3 regions of the Plantactinospora sp. CA-294935 genome follow, and region 3 is predicted to be linked to each of the others. Evidence: riboswitches for the same ligand, from Rfam matches in the RefSeq annotation. Region 3 holds a riboswitch; each other region holds the start of a gene.
What was found. Region 3 has a riboswitch for cyclic di-AMP ahead of ACQEVC_RS12300 (coiled-coil domain-containing protein). Riboswitches for the same ligand answer to the same signal wherever they lie in the genome.

Region 1: it holds a riboswitch for cyclic di-AMP, as region 3 does, so the genes downstream of both, ACQEVC_RS08325 (NlpC/P60 family protein) here and ACQEVC_RS12300 (coiled-coil domain-containing protein) in region 3, are expected to answer to the same signal.
Region 2: it holds a riboswitch for cyclic di-AMP, as region 3 does, so the genes downstream of both, ACQEVC_RS18550 (coiled-coil domain-containing protein) here and ACQEVC_RS12300 (coiled-coil domain-containing protein) in region 3, are expected to answer to the same signal.

Annotation. Positions count from the first base shown of each region.
Region 1 covers NZ_JBNJMU010000001.1:1,844,538-1,848,842, reverse strand. The annotation lists gene ACQEVC_RS08330 (N-acetylmuramoyl-L-alanine amidase) at 1-747, opposite strand, end outside; cyclic di-AMP (ydaO/yuaA leader) riboswitch at 1,014-1,154, shown strand; gene ACQEVC_RS08325 (NlpC/P60 family protein) at 1,167-2,207, shown strand; gene dcd (dCTP deaminase) at 2,355-2,933, opposite strand; gene ACQEVC_RS08315 (pyridoxamine 5'-phosphate oxidase family protein) at 3,034-3,606, shown strand; gene ACQEVC_RS08310 (zinc metalloprotease) at 3,608-4,305, opposite strand, start outside.
Region 2 covers NZ_JBNJMU010000001.1:4,143,692-4,147,996, reverse strand. The annotation lists gene ACQEVC_RS18560 (ABC transporter permease) at 1-915, shown strand, start outside; gene ACQEVC_RS18555 (cation diffusion facilitator family transporter) at 1,169-2,083, shown strand; cyclic di-AMP (ydaO/yuaA leader) riboswitch at 2,333-2,460, shown strand; gene ACQEVC_RS18550 (coiled-coil domain-containing protein) at 2,467-3,570, shown strand; gene ACQEVC_RS18545 (cellulose-binding domain-containing protein) at 3,683-4,305, opposite strand, start outside.
Region 3 covers NZ_JBNJMU010000001.1:2,743,112-2,747,416, forward strand. The annotation lists gene ACQEVC_RS12295 (glycoside hydrolase family 65 protein) at 1-216, shown strand, start outside; gene ACQEVC_RS12300 (coiled-coil domain-containing protein) at 297-1,325, opposite strand; cyclic di-AMP (ydaO/yuaA leader) riboswitch at 1,329-1,460, opposite strand; gene ACQEVC_RS12305 (hypothetical protein) at 1,601-1,804, opposite strand; gene ACQEVC_RS12310 (dienelactone hydrolase family protein) at 2,018-2,671, shown strand; partial or broken gene ACQEVC_RS12315 (TIGR04222 domain-containing membrane protein) at 2,732-3,460, shown strand; gene ACQEVC_RS12320 (FAD:protein FMN transferase) at 3,472-4,299, opposite strand; gene ACQEVC_RS12325 (FMN-binding protein) at 4,305-4,305, opposite strand, start outside.

The DNA.
Region 1 (4,305 bases), 900 kb from region 3:
GCCGGGCAGGCCGAGTCGGTCCAGCCAGGAGCGCTGCGGGACCATCCCCGGCCTCCCGGGCAGGGTGATCCGGTGGCCGTCGTCCGTGGTCCGGCTGGCGCCCTCGGCGAGGGTCCGGTAGACCTCGTCGGCGAAGGCCGCCGCGGCGTCCGCGCGGTCGCTGCCGGCGTACCGGGCCACCGCGCCGTACCAGGTCGCCGGGTCGCTGGCCGGGCCCGTCGGCGCGGCCAGCGCCTGCTGGTACGACGCCAGCAGCGCCGCCCCGCCCCGGATGTTCGCCGCCGGTTCGGCGCGGAGCAGGTGTTCGTCGACCCCGGTCAACGCGGCGGCGGCGTCCAGGGTCTGCCCGCCGGGCGGTGTGTCGCCGGTCCGGTCGACGTGCGGGCCGGCGGGTCCGGTCGCCGGTCGGGCGGGCCGGGCCGGGTCACCGCGCCGGTCCTCGCCGTGCTCCGGGTGTTCCGGCTCGGCGGCCAGCCCGGCGACGTCGGTCAGGTGCATCGGGCCGTACCCGCCGCTGGTGCTCGGCGTGCCGGCGTTCGTGTCCCAGCGAGATTCCAGATAGGAGACGCCGAGCAGCACACTCTCGGGTACGCCGAACTCGGCCGCCGCGGCGGCGTACTCCTGTTGCCGGGTTTCGGGGAGTGCGACGGTGGCTGGCGCGGGGCTGGCCGGCAGCAGCGCGGCGGCGCCGACGACCGCGGCCCCGATCGCGATTCTCCTGCTCAGCGGGTGTGTGGTGGGAAGCATCGAACCTCCATGAGCCGGGGGTGGGCCTGAAGATCACCCTCCACCCGGGACCGGTGTCCGTCAATACCTGCCGGCGAAGCTCGTCGCTATGCAGAAAACTTTCACCGACACGCAGCGTGTTCGGCGTGTCCCAGTGGCTCCCACCGTCAGCGACTGGTCCGATACCTAACGAATCGACTCAGATCACGGGGTTGCGTTTGGATAACACCCTTCTCTAGTGTTGGGGACCGTCGAGCCGACGGCAGGCCGCCTAGCCGGGCGGCGACGTCTCGACACCGCCGAATCGTCACACTCAGCGAACCGGGGACCCGAGCTTCATGGGGTGAATCCGCGTCTCACGCGGTAGGGCGACAATCTTCCCGCCCGAACCCGTCAGCTAACCCGGTAGGCGGGCTACGGAAGAAGGAGTACGGACCCCGGTGGCTCCCCCTGCCCCGTCGCGGTCGCCATCCCTCCGGTCGGCATCCACCGACGCCGGGAACGCGAAACCGCGCACTCGAAGGTCCATTCTCGCCATCGCGCTCACCGCACTGGCCAGCGCCGCGGTGTTGCTCACCGGCACGACGCCGACGCTCGCCGAACCGTCGGTGGCCGAGATCGAGCAGCAGATCGACACCGCCTGGCGCAAGCTGGAGCCGGTCGTCGAGAAGCACAACGCCACCCGGCAGGACCTGGCCGCGAAGAAGAAGCAGGCCGCCGCCCTGCAGAAGAAGATCGCCCCGCTCCAGTCGCAGATCGACGCCGCGATGAACCGGGTGAGCGACTTCGCGGTGCAGGCGTACAAGGGTGACAAGGCATCGGCGGTCAACGCCCTGCTCACCTCCAAGTCGCCGACCGCGCTGGTCGGCCAGCTCTCGGTGCTCGACCAGTTCGCGCGGCAGCAGCAGCGCGAGGTGCAGGCGGTCGTCGACCTCAAGGACAAGTACGCCTCCCAGAAGGCTCCGCTGGACCGGCTGGTCAGCCAGTTGACCAAAACCGAGAAAGAGCTGGCGGCGAAGAAGAAGGAGATCGACGCCGAGGTCGAGCGGTTGCAGAAGCTGCGGATCCAGGCGTACGGGAACGGCTCGGCCGGCCCGCTGCGGCCCGCACCCTGCCCGGCCACCTACCCCGGAGGTGCGGCCGGCAAGGCGGTCAAGTTCGCCTGTGCCCAGATCGGCAAGCCGTACAAGTGGGGTGCCGAAGGCCCCGGCTCGTACGACTGCTCCGGCCTGACCCTGGCGGCCTGGAACCAGGGCGGCGTGTCGCTGCCGCACAACGCCCGGGCGCAGCGCGGCCAGACGGCCAGCATCAGCCGCTCCGCGCTACGCCCCGGTGACCTGGTCTTCTACTATGCCGACCTCAGCCACGTCGGCATGTACGTCGGCGACGGCTGGATCGTGCACGCCTCCCGGGCCGGCGAACCGATCAAGATGAAGCGGATGGACGACGGCGAGATCCACAGCTTCGGTAGACCCGGCTGACGCATCCCGGAGCGAGTCAATGGCAGAACCCCCGTCGCGCAGGTGCGGCGGGGGTTCTGCCATTCGGTTCTGTTCGCCTTCCCGGCTCCCCGTCGGGCCCGGTCCGGGCCGTTTGGTGCCGGCGCGCTGCTTCTGACGCCGGCAGCCTCAGCGGGTGGGCCAGGTGCGCCAGTTCTGCCAGGAGCGGCTCGGGGTGGGGCCGCGCTGCCCCTGGTAACGCGAGCCGTAGACGGCCGACCCGTACGGGTGGGCGGACGGCGACGAGAGCCGGAAGATGCAGAGCTGGCCGATCTTCATCCCGGGCCAGAGCCGGATCGGCAGGTTGGCCACGTTCGACAGCTCCAGCGTGACGTGGCCGGAGAACCCGGGGTCGATGAAGCCCGCGGTCGAGTGGGTGAGCAGGCCGAGCCGGCCCAGACTCGATTTCCCTTCGAGTCTTCCCGCCAACTGGTCGCCGAGGGAGATCACCTCCAGCGTGGAGGCGAGCACGAACTCACCCGGGTGCAGCACGAACGGTTCGCCGTCCGGCACGTCGACCAGCGAGGTCAGGTCGTCCTGCTGCACCGCCGGGTCGATGTGCGTGTAGAGGTGGTTGTTGAAGACCCGGAAGAGCCGGTCCAGCCGTACGTCGATGCTCGACGGCTGCACCAGCGCGGGCTCGAACGGCTCAAGCGCGAGCGTGCCCGCCTTGATCTCGATCACTAGGTCGTGGTCGGAGAGCAGCACCGGATCACCTTAGCGAGTCGCGCGAAGTCGACGGGCCGCGACCTCGCCGATGGGTGGGATCGGGGTAGGTGATCGAACATGTGTTCGATAGAATGTACCCATGGCATCCTGGTCCGAATTCGCCTCTGACGAGCCCCGACTCGCCGACGCGATCCGCGTCCTCATCCAGCAGTACGGCCCGGGTCTCGGCTACCTGGCGACCGTGCGCGCCGACGGTGGGCCGCGCGTGCACCCGGTGTCCCCGGTCATCACCGACGAGGGACTCTTCTGTTTCGTCGTCGACTCTCCGAAGCGGCGCGACCTCGAACGGGACGGGCGCTACGCGCTGCACTCGTTCCCTCCCGAGGACAGCGACGACGAGGCGTACGTCGCCGGCCGGGCCCGGCCGGTGACCGACCAGGCGCGGGTGGACCAGCTCGCCGGCAACCTGCGGGCCGCACCGCAGGTCGACTGGCGGCTCTTCGAGTTCACCGTCGACGTGGCGATGGTTGCCCGGCACGGCAGCAACGGCGCCACGCCGCTCGCCGCCGGAGATCGGTCCGAGCGTCCCGCCGTGCAGGTCTGGCTCGACCCGGCCGGCGCGATCGGCGCTCCCGAGGGCAGTGCCGCCGCCGGGCCGAAGCGGCGCGGCCGCCGCCGGGCCGTCGAAGAGGCGCCGGTCCCGGCGTCCTGACCTACGGCTCGCGGAACGCCTTCCAGGCCCTGAGCATCCGGAGCGCCTGCCCATAGGTGAACTCGTACATGCAGGCGTCGACCGAGTAGTCCATGAAGTTGTGGATCGGGTCGAGGCCCGGCCTCGTCGCGCAGGTGTCCCGTCGCTCCGGGCAGCCGAAGCCCGGCTCCGCCTCGGCGGGCGTGTCCAAGACGTGGTCGCCTCGACCCGCGCAACCCTCCTGGAACGTGTGGTAGAGGTTCAGCCAGTGTCCGACCTCGTGGGTCGCCGTGTCACCCGCGTTGTACGGCGCCGCCCGGCCGCCGGGCAGCGACTCGGCGAGCACCACCACCCCGTCGTACGGGTCGAACTCGCGCTTCGGGAAGGTCGCCCAGCCGAGCAGTTCGTCGGCCAGTAGTCCGGTGTAGACGTTCAGGGTGTGCTTGCCGCCGACCCGCAGCGCACGCTTCATCTGCGCCTCCGCCGGGCTCTCCGGCACAATCGGATACCAGGCCGGGTTCACCACCCGGTTCACCTTCCTCAGCCTGAAGTGGAACGGCGTCCAGGCCCCGCCGGTACGCCCGCCGAACGAGTCGTTCAACACCTTCAGTTGGGCGTTGATCAGTGAGAGTGGGATGTCCCCGTCGGCCCGGGTCCGCCGCTCGCTGATCACGTGGAACACCACGTTGACGGTAATCCTGAGCCTCCTCGATACACCGA
Region 2 (4,305 bases), 1.4 Mb from region 3:
CCGCTGCCGCCCGGGATGGCGCAGCGACTCCGTCCCGATCCGGCGTTCGGCACCGTCGCCGAGGTACGCCTGGCCAACTCGCCCCTGGACGACCGGATCCGGGTCTGGGCGGTGCCGCCCGAGCGGCTGCACGGACCGATCCGCCCCGAGGTGACCGCCGGCAGCCTGGCCGGGCTGGCCCCGGGCACGGTGGCGGTGAGCCGGCAACTCGCCGCCGAACGGGGCATCGGGGTCGGCGACCGGATCGCGCTCGGCCTCGGTCCACCGGGGCCGCTGACCGTGGTGGCGGTCTACGACGACAGCCCGGTCGACGGTGCCGCCCTGGTCCCCTGGGCGTCGTTCGTCGGCGCGTACGGCCCCGGGGAGCCGGACCGGCTGCTGGTCGACCTCGCCCCGGGGGTGTCGACGGCGGCCGGCCGGCAGGCGCTGGACGCGGCCCTGGCCGACCAGCCGGCGGTCCGGGTACGCGGTCTCGCCGACCAGGCCGACGCGCTGTCCCGCACCCTCGACGAGTTGCTGGGGATCTTCGCGGCCCTGCTCGGCATGTCGGTGCTGATCGCCGTGCTGGGCATCGGCAACACGCTCGCGCTCTCGGTCGTCGAACGCCGCCGGGAGTCGGCGACGGTCCGGGCGCTGGGCCTGTCCCGCCGGCAACTGGCGACCATGCTGCTGACCGAGGCGGCCCTGGCCGGTGCGGTCGGGGCACTGTCCGGGATCGCCCTCGGGCTCGGCCTCGGCTGGACGGCGGCGATGGGTCTGATCAGCAGCTACGGGCACGGGCTGCCGGCCGTACCCGTAGGGCAGCTCGCCCTCTGCGCCGCGCTGGCCGCCTCGGCGGCGGTGCTGGCCAGCCTGCTGCCGGCCCGCCGGGCTGCCCGGGCCCCGATCGTCGCCACCCTCGGCGACGACGGGTGAGCCGGGCACGGACGGGTGAGCCGGGCACGCCCGCCCGTCGTTCTCCAGTAGGACGGGTCAGCGTCGTTCTCCGGTAGGGACGGGGACACCGTCGTTCTCCGGTAGGACGGGGTCAGCGCCGTTCTCCGGTAGGGACGGGGACACCGTCGTTCTCCAGTAGGACGGGGGCACCGATTCCGCACAGGACGGGTTCCCGCCGCCGGCCGGCCGGCAGTATCGACGGCGGGGGCGATCGGGCCGGAAGGAGGGGGTGTTGGGGGCCGGGCACGACCACGGGGGGCGGTTGACCCGGGCGGCGGAACGGCACCGGGGACGGCTCTGGGCCGCCTTCGGGCTGCTCGCCGTCCTGATGGTGGTCGAGACGGTCGCCGCGCTGGTCACCGGCTCGCTCGCGCTGCTCTCCGACGCCGGGCACATGTTCACCGACGTGCTCGGGATCGGGATGGCGCTGGCCGCGATCACGGCGGCCCGGCGGGCGGCCGGCGACCCGCAGCGGACCTTCGGGCTCTACCGCCTGGAGGTGCTGGCCGCGCTGGCCAACGCGGTACTGCTGTTCGGGGTGGCGCTCTACGTGCTGGTCGAGGCGGTACGCCGGTTCGACGACCCGCCCCGGGTCGCGGCCGGCCCGATGCTGCTGGTGGCCACGCTCGGCCTGCTAGCCAACGCGGCCGCGTTCGGCCTGCTCCGGGCCGGGGCGCGGGAGAGCATCAACCTGCGCGGCGCCTACCTCGAAGTGCTCGGGGACCTGCTCAACTCGGCGGGCGTGATCCTCGCCGCCGTGGTGATCATCCTGACCGGCTGGCGCTGGGCCGATCCGATCGTGGCCCTGGCGGTCGGGCTGTTCATCCTGCCCCGCACCTGGCGGCTCGGCCGGACCGCCGTACGCATCCTGGTGCAGGCCGCGCCCGAGCACCTCGACGTGGCCGCCGTACGCGCCCGGCTGGCCGGCGTACCCGGGGTCTGCGACGTACACGACCTGCACGTCTGGACCCTCACCTCCGGCATGGAGGTGGCCTCGGCGCACCTGAGGCTGGACAGCGATGCGGAAGTCGGTACCGTACTCGCCGCGGCCCGGTCGGCGCTGCGCGAGGACTTCCACATCTCGCACGCCACCCTCCAGGTCGAGCCGAACACCGCCCCCGGAGGCTGCGGGCCCACCGAGTGGTGACCGTTCGCGACGCTGCGTCACGGCGGAGTCAGCCGGAAACTGTCGGAATTCCGCCTCAGGAGACGTCGAGGCTCACCGATAGTTAGCGGCATCTTAAGTTTCGATCCGGCGCTTGAGGTTTTTGTCCGGATACATCCTTGCGAAGTAGGAGAATCGCGAATCTAACTCCGGCAACGCCACGTATCCCCGGGCGGCAACTGCCGGTAGGCTCGGCTCCGGTTTCCGCCGGGCGGCGCCCTCCGGCGCCTGCGGAGACCGTCGCCTAATCGCACGCGCGAGCCGGGGAACCACGTACCAGGGGTGCATCCGCTCCAGCGGTAGGGATCTTCCGTCCCGAACCCGTCAGCTAACCCGGTCGGCGGCTGACGGAAGGACATTGTCATATGCCGTTCCTGGCACCCACCCGACAGGCTCCGGCGTCCGCGCAGAGAGCCACGAGACCGCCCCGGAAGGCCGCGACGACCGTGGCCGTCGCCCTGGGCATGGTCCTCGCGGCACTCGGCGGCGCACCCGCCGCCGCGGCACCGGAGTACGCGACCCCCGGGACGCTGGCCGCGGCACCCGGCGGGGACGACATCGACGGAGGCACCGACAGCCTGCGCGAGCAGCTTCAGGCCGCCAGCAAGGGCTACCTGACCGCCAAGAACAGGTTGGCCAACTCCGTCAAGCGGCAGACGGATCTGAACCAGCAGCTCGCCGCGCTGCGCACCGAGGTGGCGAGCCGGAGCGAACGGGTCGCCGAGATGGCCGACATGGCGTACCGGACCGGCCGGCTCGGGCAGGTCTCCGCCCTGCTCAACAGCGGTTCTCCGACCAGCCTGGTGGACCGGGCAGCCGCACTCGACACCATCTCGGCGAACGAGAGCCGGGAGCTGCGCGGGCTGCGGGAGAGCCTGGACAAGGAGACCCAGGCCAAGGCGGCGCTCGACAAGGAGATCGGCGAGCAGCGCAAGCAGGTCGAGGTGATGGAGACCCGCAAGAAGCAGGCCGAACGGGCGCTGGCGGCGGCGAACAACAGCGGCGGCGCCGGCTCGGGGATCAGCGGCAGCGGCGGCGGGTCGGCGCGACCGGCACCCCGCAACGCCGACGGTTCCTTCCCGGACGAGTCGTGCAGTCTCGACGACCCGACCACCAGCGGCTGCATCACCGCGCGCACCCTGCACGCGCTGAAGCAGGCCCAGGCGGCCGGCTTCACCCGGTTCGTCTCCTGCTTCCGCAGTGGCGGCAGCGGCGAGCATCCGAAGGGGCAGGCCTGCGACTTCGCCGCCCAGAAGAACGGGTTCGGCGGGGTGGCGACCGGCGGCGACCGGACGTACGGCAACAACCTGGCGGCGTACTTCGTGCGAAACGCCGATCGACTTGGCGTGCTGTACGTGATCTGGTTCAAGCAGATCTGGCTGCCGAGCGGTGGTTGGAAGACGTACAACGGGGGCAACGGTGACCCGTCCAGCGACCACACCAACCACGTGCACCTGTCGATGAACTGATCGACGGCACCTGAGGCACCGATCGCGAACCGCCGGCACCGCCCGCCACCCCTGGGCAGTGCCGGCGGTTCTCGTTCCGCACCCGGCCGTAACCCCGGACCGGGTGCGCCGGTCAGCAGCCGATCCGGGTCGAGCCCAGCGCCACGTCGTCGAACCAGAGCGTGTTCGCGCCCTCGCCGTAGCTCTCCCAGCCCAGCCGCAGGTCGGTGAGGCTCGGCCGCCAGTTGGCCCGGTTGTACCACTGTCCGTCGACGTCGTGCGTGGGCGTACCGTCGGCGGTCAGCCCGGTCACCGCGGTGCCGTTGACCCAGGTGGAGAGCCGGCCCTGCGCGCCGTCCACCATGAACTCCAGGCAGGTCCACTGGTTGACCGGCAGCGGCGCGCTGAGCGCGACACCGTTCGGGCTCTGCTCCGGCAGGGTGGCGTCGTCGGAGGCCCGGTTCCACTGCAGGGCGGCGTTCTGCCCGCCCATCCGCAGGTCACGGTTGCCGTCGTTGGCGTCCCGCATGGCCAGGAAGGTCACGTGCGAGGTCGGCAGCGCGGTGGTGTGCCGGACCCAGAGCCGGGCGTAGCGCACCGCTCCGACGCCGCCGAGATCCCGGGTGGAGCCGACGAAGACGTGGTTGCAGTAGCCGACGGCGCCGTTGATCCGCACCGACCGGGTGCCCTGGTGCGCGACCGAGGTGTCGATGCTGGCGGTGCCGCTGCCCGAGCAGTCCGGGTAGCTGACGCTCC
Region 3 (4,305 bases):
CGGGTCGACGTCCGGCCGCGCGAGGCGACGTACGCGCTGCGCGACGGCGAGCCGGACGACGCACTGGAGCTGCTGCACCATGGCGAGAAGGTCCGGATCACCTGCCTGGAGTCGGTGACCCGGCCGATCCCGCCGGCCCGCCCGACGGGTCCGCAACCGGCCCAGCCGGCCGGCCGGGCCCCCGCCCGCCGTGCCCCCGAAGGCGAGCCCACCTGACCACCGGGCCGGAAACCGGAGATCTTGACGACTTCTTGCCGCCCCCACCGCAAGAAGTCGTCAAGATCTGATCGGCACCCCTAGACCAGTGACAGGTGTACGTGGTTGGTGTGGTCGCTCGACGGGTCGCCGTGTGCACCGCTGTACGACTTCCACCCGGTCGTCGGCAACCAGATCTGCCGGTACCAGATCACGTACAGCACGCCGATCCGGTCGGCGTTGCGGACGAAGAACGCGGCGAGGTTGTTGCCGTAGGTCCGGTTGGCGCCCGTGGCGGCACCCCGGAAGCCGCCCGCCTCGGCGGAGAAGTCGCAGGCCCGCCCCTTCGGGTGCTCGTAGGGGCCGCCGGAGCGGTAGCACCCGGTGAACCGGGTGAAGCCGGCCCGGCGCGCCTCGTTGAAGGCGTGCAGGGTGCGCGGCGTGACGCAGCCCGTGGTGGTCGGGTCGGGCCGGCTGCACGACTGCGGCGGCCAGGAGCCGTCGGCAGCGCGTGGCGCGGGCCGGGCCACCGGTGACCTGGCGTTGACGAAGCCTCCGGTGGATGCGCCGCCGACCTGGGCCAGCGCCCGCTCGGCGGCCTGCTTCTGCCGCAGCATGATGGCGAGCTGCCGGCGCTCCTCGATCACCTCGGCGTCCAGCGCCTGTTTCGCCCGGGTGGCCCGCTCCCGGGCCTGCCCCAGCGCGCGTAGCGCGTCGTTGTCCCGCAGGGCCACCACCTCCAGGCCGCGGGCGCGCTCCAGGAGTTCCTCCGCCGAGCCGCTGTGCAGCAGTACCAGCACCGGGCCGATCCGGCCGGTCTGGTACGCCGTCCGGGCCACCTGCTCCACCCGGGGGCGCAGCTCGGCGATCCGTCCCTCCACCCGGCGTAGCTCGGCGGCGATCTTCGCCTGCCGAGCCTGGGTGTTAACCAGCGCGTTCTTGGCCTGTAGGTAACCTCGGCCGGTCGATTCGAGTACGTCGCGCAGGAGCGGCGTGTCGCCTTCGTCGCCGAGAACGGCGGGGCTGTTCGCCTCCGCCACGCCGGGCCGGAGCGCTGCGCCGGCGAGCGCGCCGAACGTGGCGAGCAGGGCCAGGGCCAGCGGTAACCGCCGACGTGTGGATCCCGTCATGCATGTCCCTCCGTCGCCCGCCTACCGAGTTAGCTGACGGGTTCGGGACGGAACAAGCCCCTACCGCGGTTGCGGACTCACCCCACCTACCTGGGTCCCCGGCTCACCTCGTTGGTGATTCGGCGGCGGTCACGCCGGCGCGGAGGGGTGCGCCACCGGGCGAAACCGGGGTCAGCCTACCGGACCAACCGGGCCGACCTCGGGAATTCCGGGATGATCCGCCGTGGAAAATTCACCCGGCTACCGATCATGAGTCGCGCCGGTACGACCTCGACCTAGCGGTCGCGCGGATCCTCCGAGTACCGCTCGCCGCTGGACGGCATGCCCACGGCGTCACGCGGCGGCGTGCGGCGCGGATCGTCGAGCGACCTCGCCTTGGCCGCCTCGTCCGCCCATTCGCTCCGGTCGGGATTCTGCTGCCCCGGCTCGTCGGTGCGGGCCGGGCCGGACTTCGCCTTGCCGGATTTCTGGCGGGCCATAACGTCCCTCACGTTCGTCTGCCGGTCGGCACGTCGGCCGTCCCGGTGCCTGGTCGGACGTTCCGGCCTTCCCCGACTGCGCACCGGCAAACCCGGGCGCCGGTCGGCTGGCGGCGTGTGGTTGAGCCCGGCGCCGCCGGGTAAGACCGACAGGACGGCGGTCGGCGTCACACCCGCGACTCTCCGCCGGGAAGAGGCATGGGAGGCAGTCGAATGGACACCCGGACCACCGAGACCACGATTCCGGCCGGAGACGTACGACTGACCGGCGACCTGGTCGTCCCCGCCGACGCACGCGGGATCGTCCTGTTCGCACACGGCAGCGGCAGTTCCCGGCACAGCCCGCGCAACCGGATGGTGGCCGAGGCGCTGAACCGCCATGCCCTGGCCACCGTGCTGGTCGACCTGCTGACCCGGGACGAGGAGGCGCTCGACGACCGGACCGGGGAGTTGCGCTTCGACATCGGCCTGCTCACCGGCCGGCTCGTCGGCATCGTCGACTGGCTGGCGACCGGCGAACCGGCTGGGCGGCTCCCGATCGGACTCTTCGGGGCCAGCACCGGCGCCGCCGCCGCGCTCTCGGCCGCCGCGCAGCGCCCCGACCGGGTGTACGCGGTCGTCTCCCGCGGCGGTCGCCCGGACCTGGCCGGCGCCGACCTGCCCCGGGTACGCGCCGGGACGCTGCTGCTGGTCGGCGGGCTCGACGACGAGGTGCTGCGACTCAACAACCAGGCGCTGGCCGAGCTCGACGCCGGGGCGGAGTTGCGGGTGGTGCCCGGCGCCACCCACCTGTTCGAGGAGCCCGGCGCCCTGGACCAGGTGGCCCGGGAGGCGGCGGAGTGGTTCGCCGGCCACCTGCCCGGCTGACCGCCCGCCCGGCGTTGGTTCGACCGGACAGCCCGGGACGGACGTGCGCGGGTTCTCCATACTCGAAGAATGACGGCGTTGTCCCGCGACCTGAGCACGACGGACCTCGGCTATCTCACCGGTGGTGCCTGGGGTGCCGTCCGGACCGCACTGGTGATGCTGCACGGCCGGGGCGGTGTGACGGTCGCCCGACCCGGCGGACTCAGCCGGACCGGCAGCATGCCGGCGTACGCGGAACCGCTGGAACGTGCCCTGTTCGGTGCGCTGTACGGCTCGATGTCACCCCGTGAGGTGGCCAACCAGCGGCGGGTCCGACAGGCCCTGGCCGAGCAGCGGGAGGGCCTGATCGGGCTGGGACTGCTCCGCCCGGCCTGGCGCCGGTTCCTGTTGCCGGCCATGCTGGTGCTCGTGCTGCCGATGGTGGTCGCCCGGCTGGTCGCGGTCGACCTGCTCGGCGTCGGCGTCGGCCTGCTGGTGGTGTTGGCGTTCGTCGGGATGGCCGGCTGGTTCCTGCCCCGCCGTACCCTCTCCGGCGGACGTACGCTGCGCGACGCCCGGCGCCGGCATCCTCTTCCGGTCGGCCCGGACGGCGTTCCGGCCGCGCACCCCGCCGGACTCGAACCGGGGCTGGCGATGGCGCTGTACGGCACCGCAGGGCTGCTGCCGGCGGTGCGCCGGTTCGTCCGGGACGGCGGACTGCTCGACGGCGGACCCTGGTCCCGTTTCCTCGGCGACTCCCCGCTGGACAGCTCCTCGATGCCGGCGGGCGGGGCCACCGGGCACGTCTGAGCCCCGGCCGGTCAGCCCAGCCGGGGTGCGGGCTGGCCGGGCAGCTCGGAGCGGGTCGGGGCGGGCCGCTGGGCCGGCTCGGTGGGCAGCACCGGGAACCCGTCGGTGCGGTAGCACAGCTCGTCGGAGGTGACGATGCCGACCTCGTGGTCCGGCAGGTCGGCCAGCCAGCGCAGCCCGGCCTGACCCATCGCCACCCCGGCGGTCGCGTACGCGTCGGTGCGGCCGAGGTCGGTGCCGACCACGGTGACCGAGGTCAGGTCGGTGGCCGGGGCACCCCGGTACGGGTCGATCACGTGGAAACCGCGCTCGTACGTGCCGGAAGTGGCGATCGCGAAGTCGTCGCCGCCGAGCACCCAGCAGATCTTGTCCTGCTGCCACGGGTGCCGGATGCCGATCCGCCACTGCTCGCCGGGTCGCGGCCCGCCCCGGGCGCGGATGTCCCCGCCCGCGTTGATCCAGTGCGAGCCGCAGCCGGCCGCCAGCAGCCGGTCCGAGGCCACCTGCACCGACCAGCCCTTGACGTAGCCGGACGGGTCGAACCGGCCGGTCGCGTACGCGTCGAAGTAGCCGTCGGTCTCCCGCCACAGGTCGGCGCAGGCCTCGACCACCAGCCGCAGGTCGGCGGAACAGTCCTGGATAGACAGTTCGCCCCGGCCGAACCGGTTGACCTCGCTCTGCTCCTTGTAGGTGCTGAACCGCTCGTCGACCTCGCGGAACCAGTCGAACGTCTGCTCGGCCAGCGCCTCCAGGCGCCGGGCCGGCAGCGGGTCGGTGAGCTGCACACTGATCGGCGTACCCATGATCTGCTCGACCCGGCGCAGCCCCGCGGTACCCATCGGACT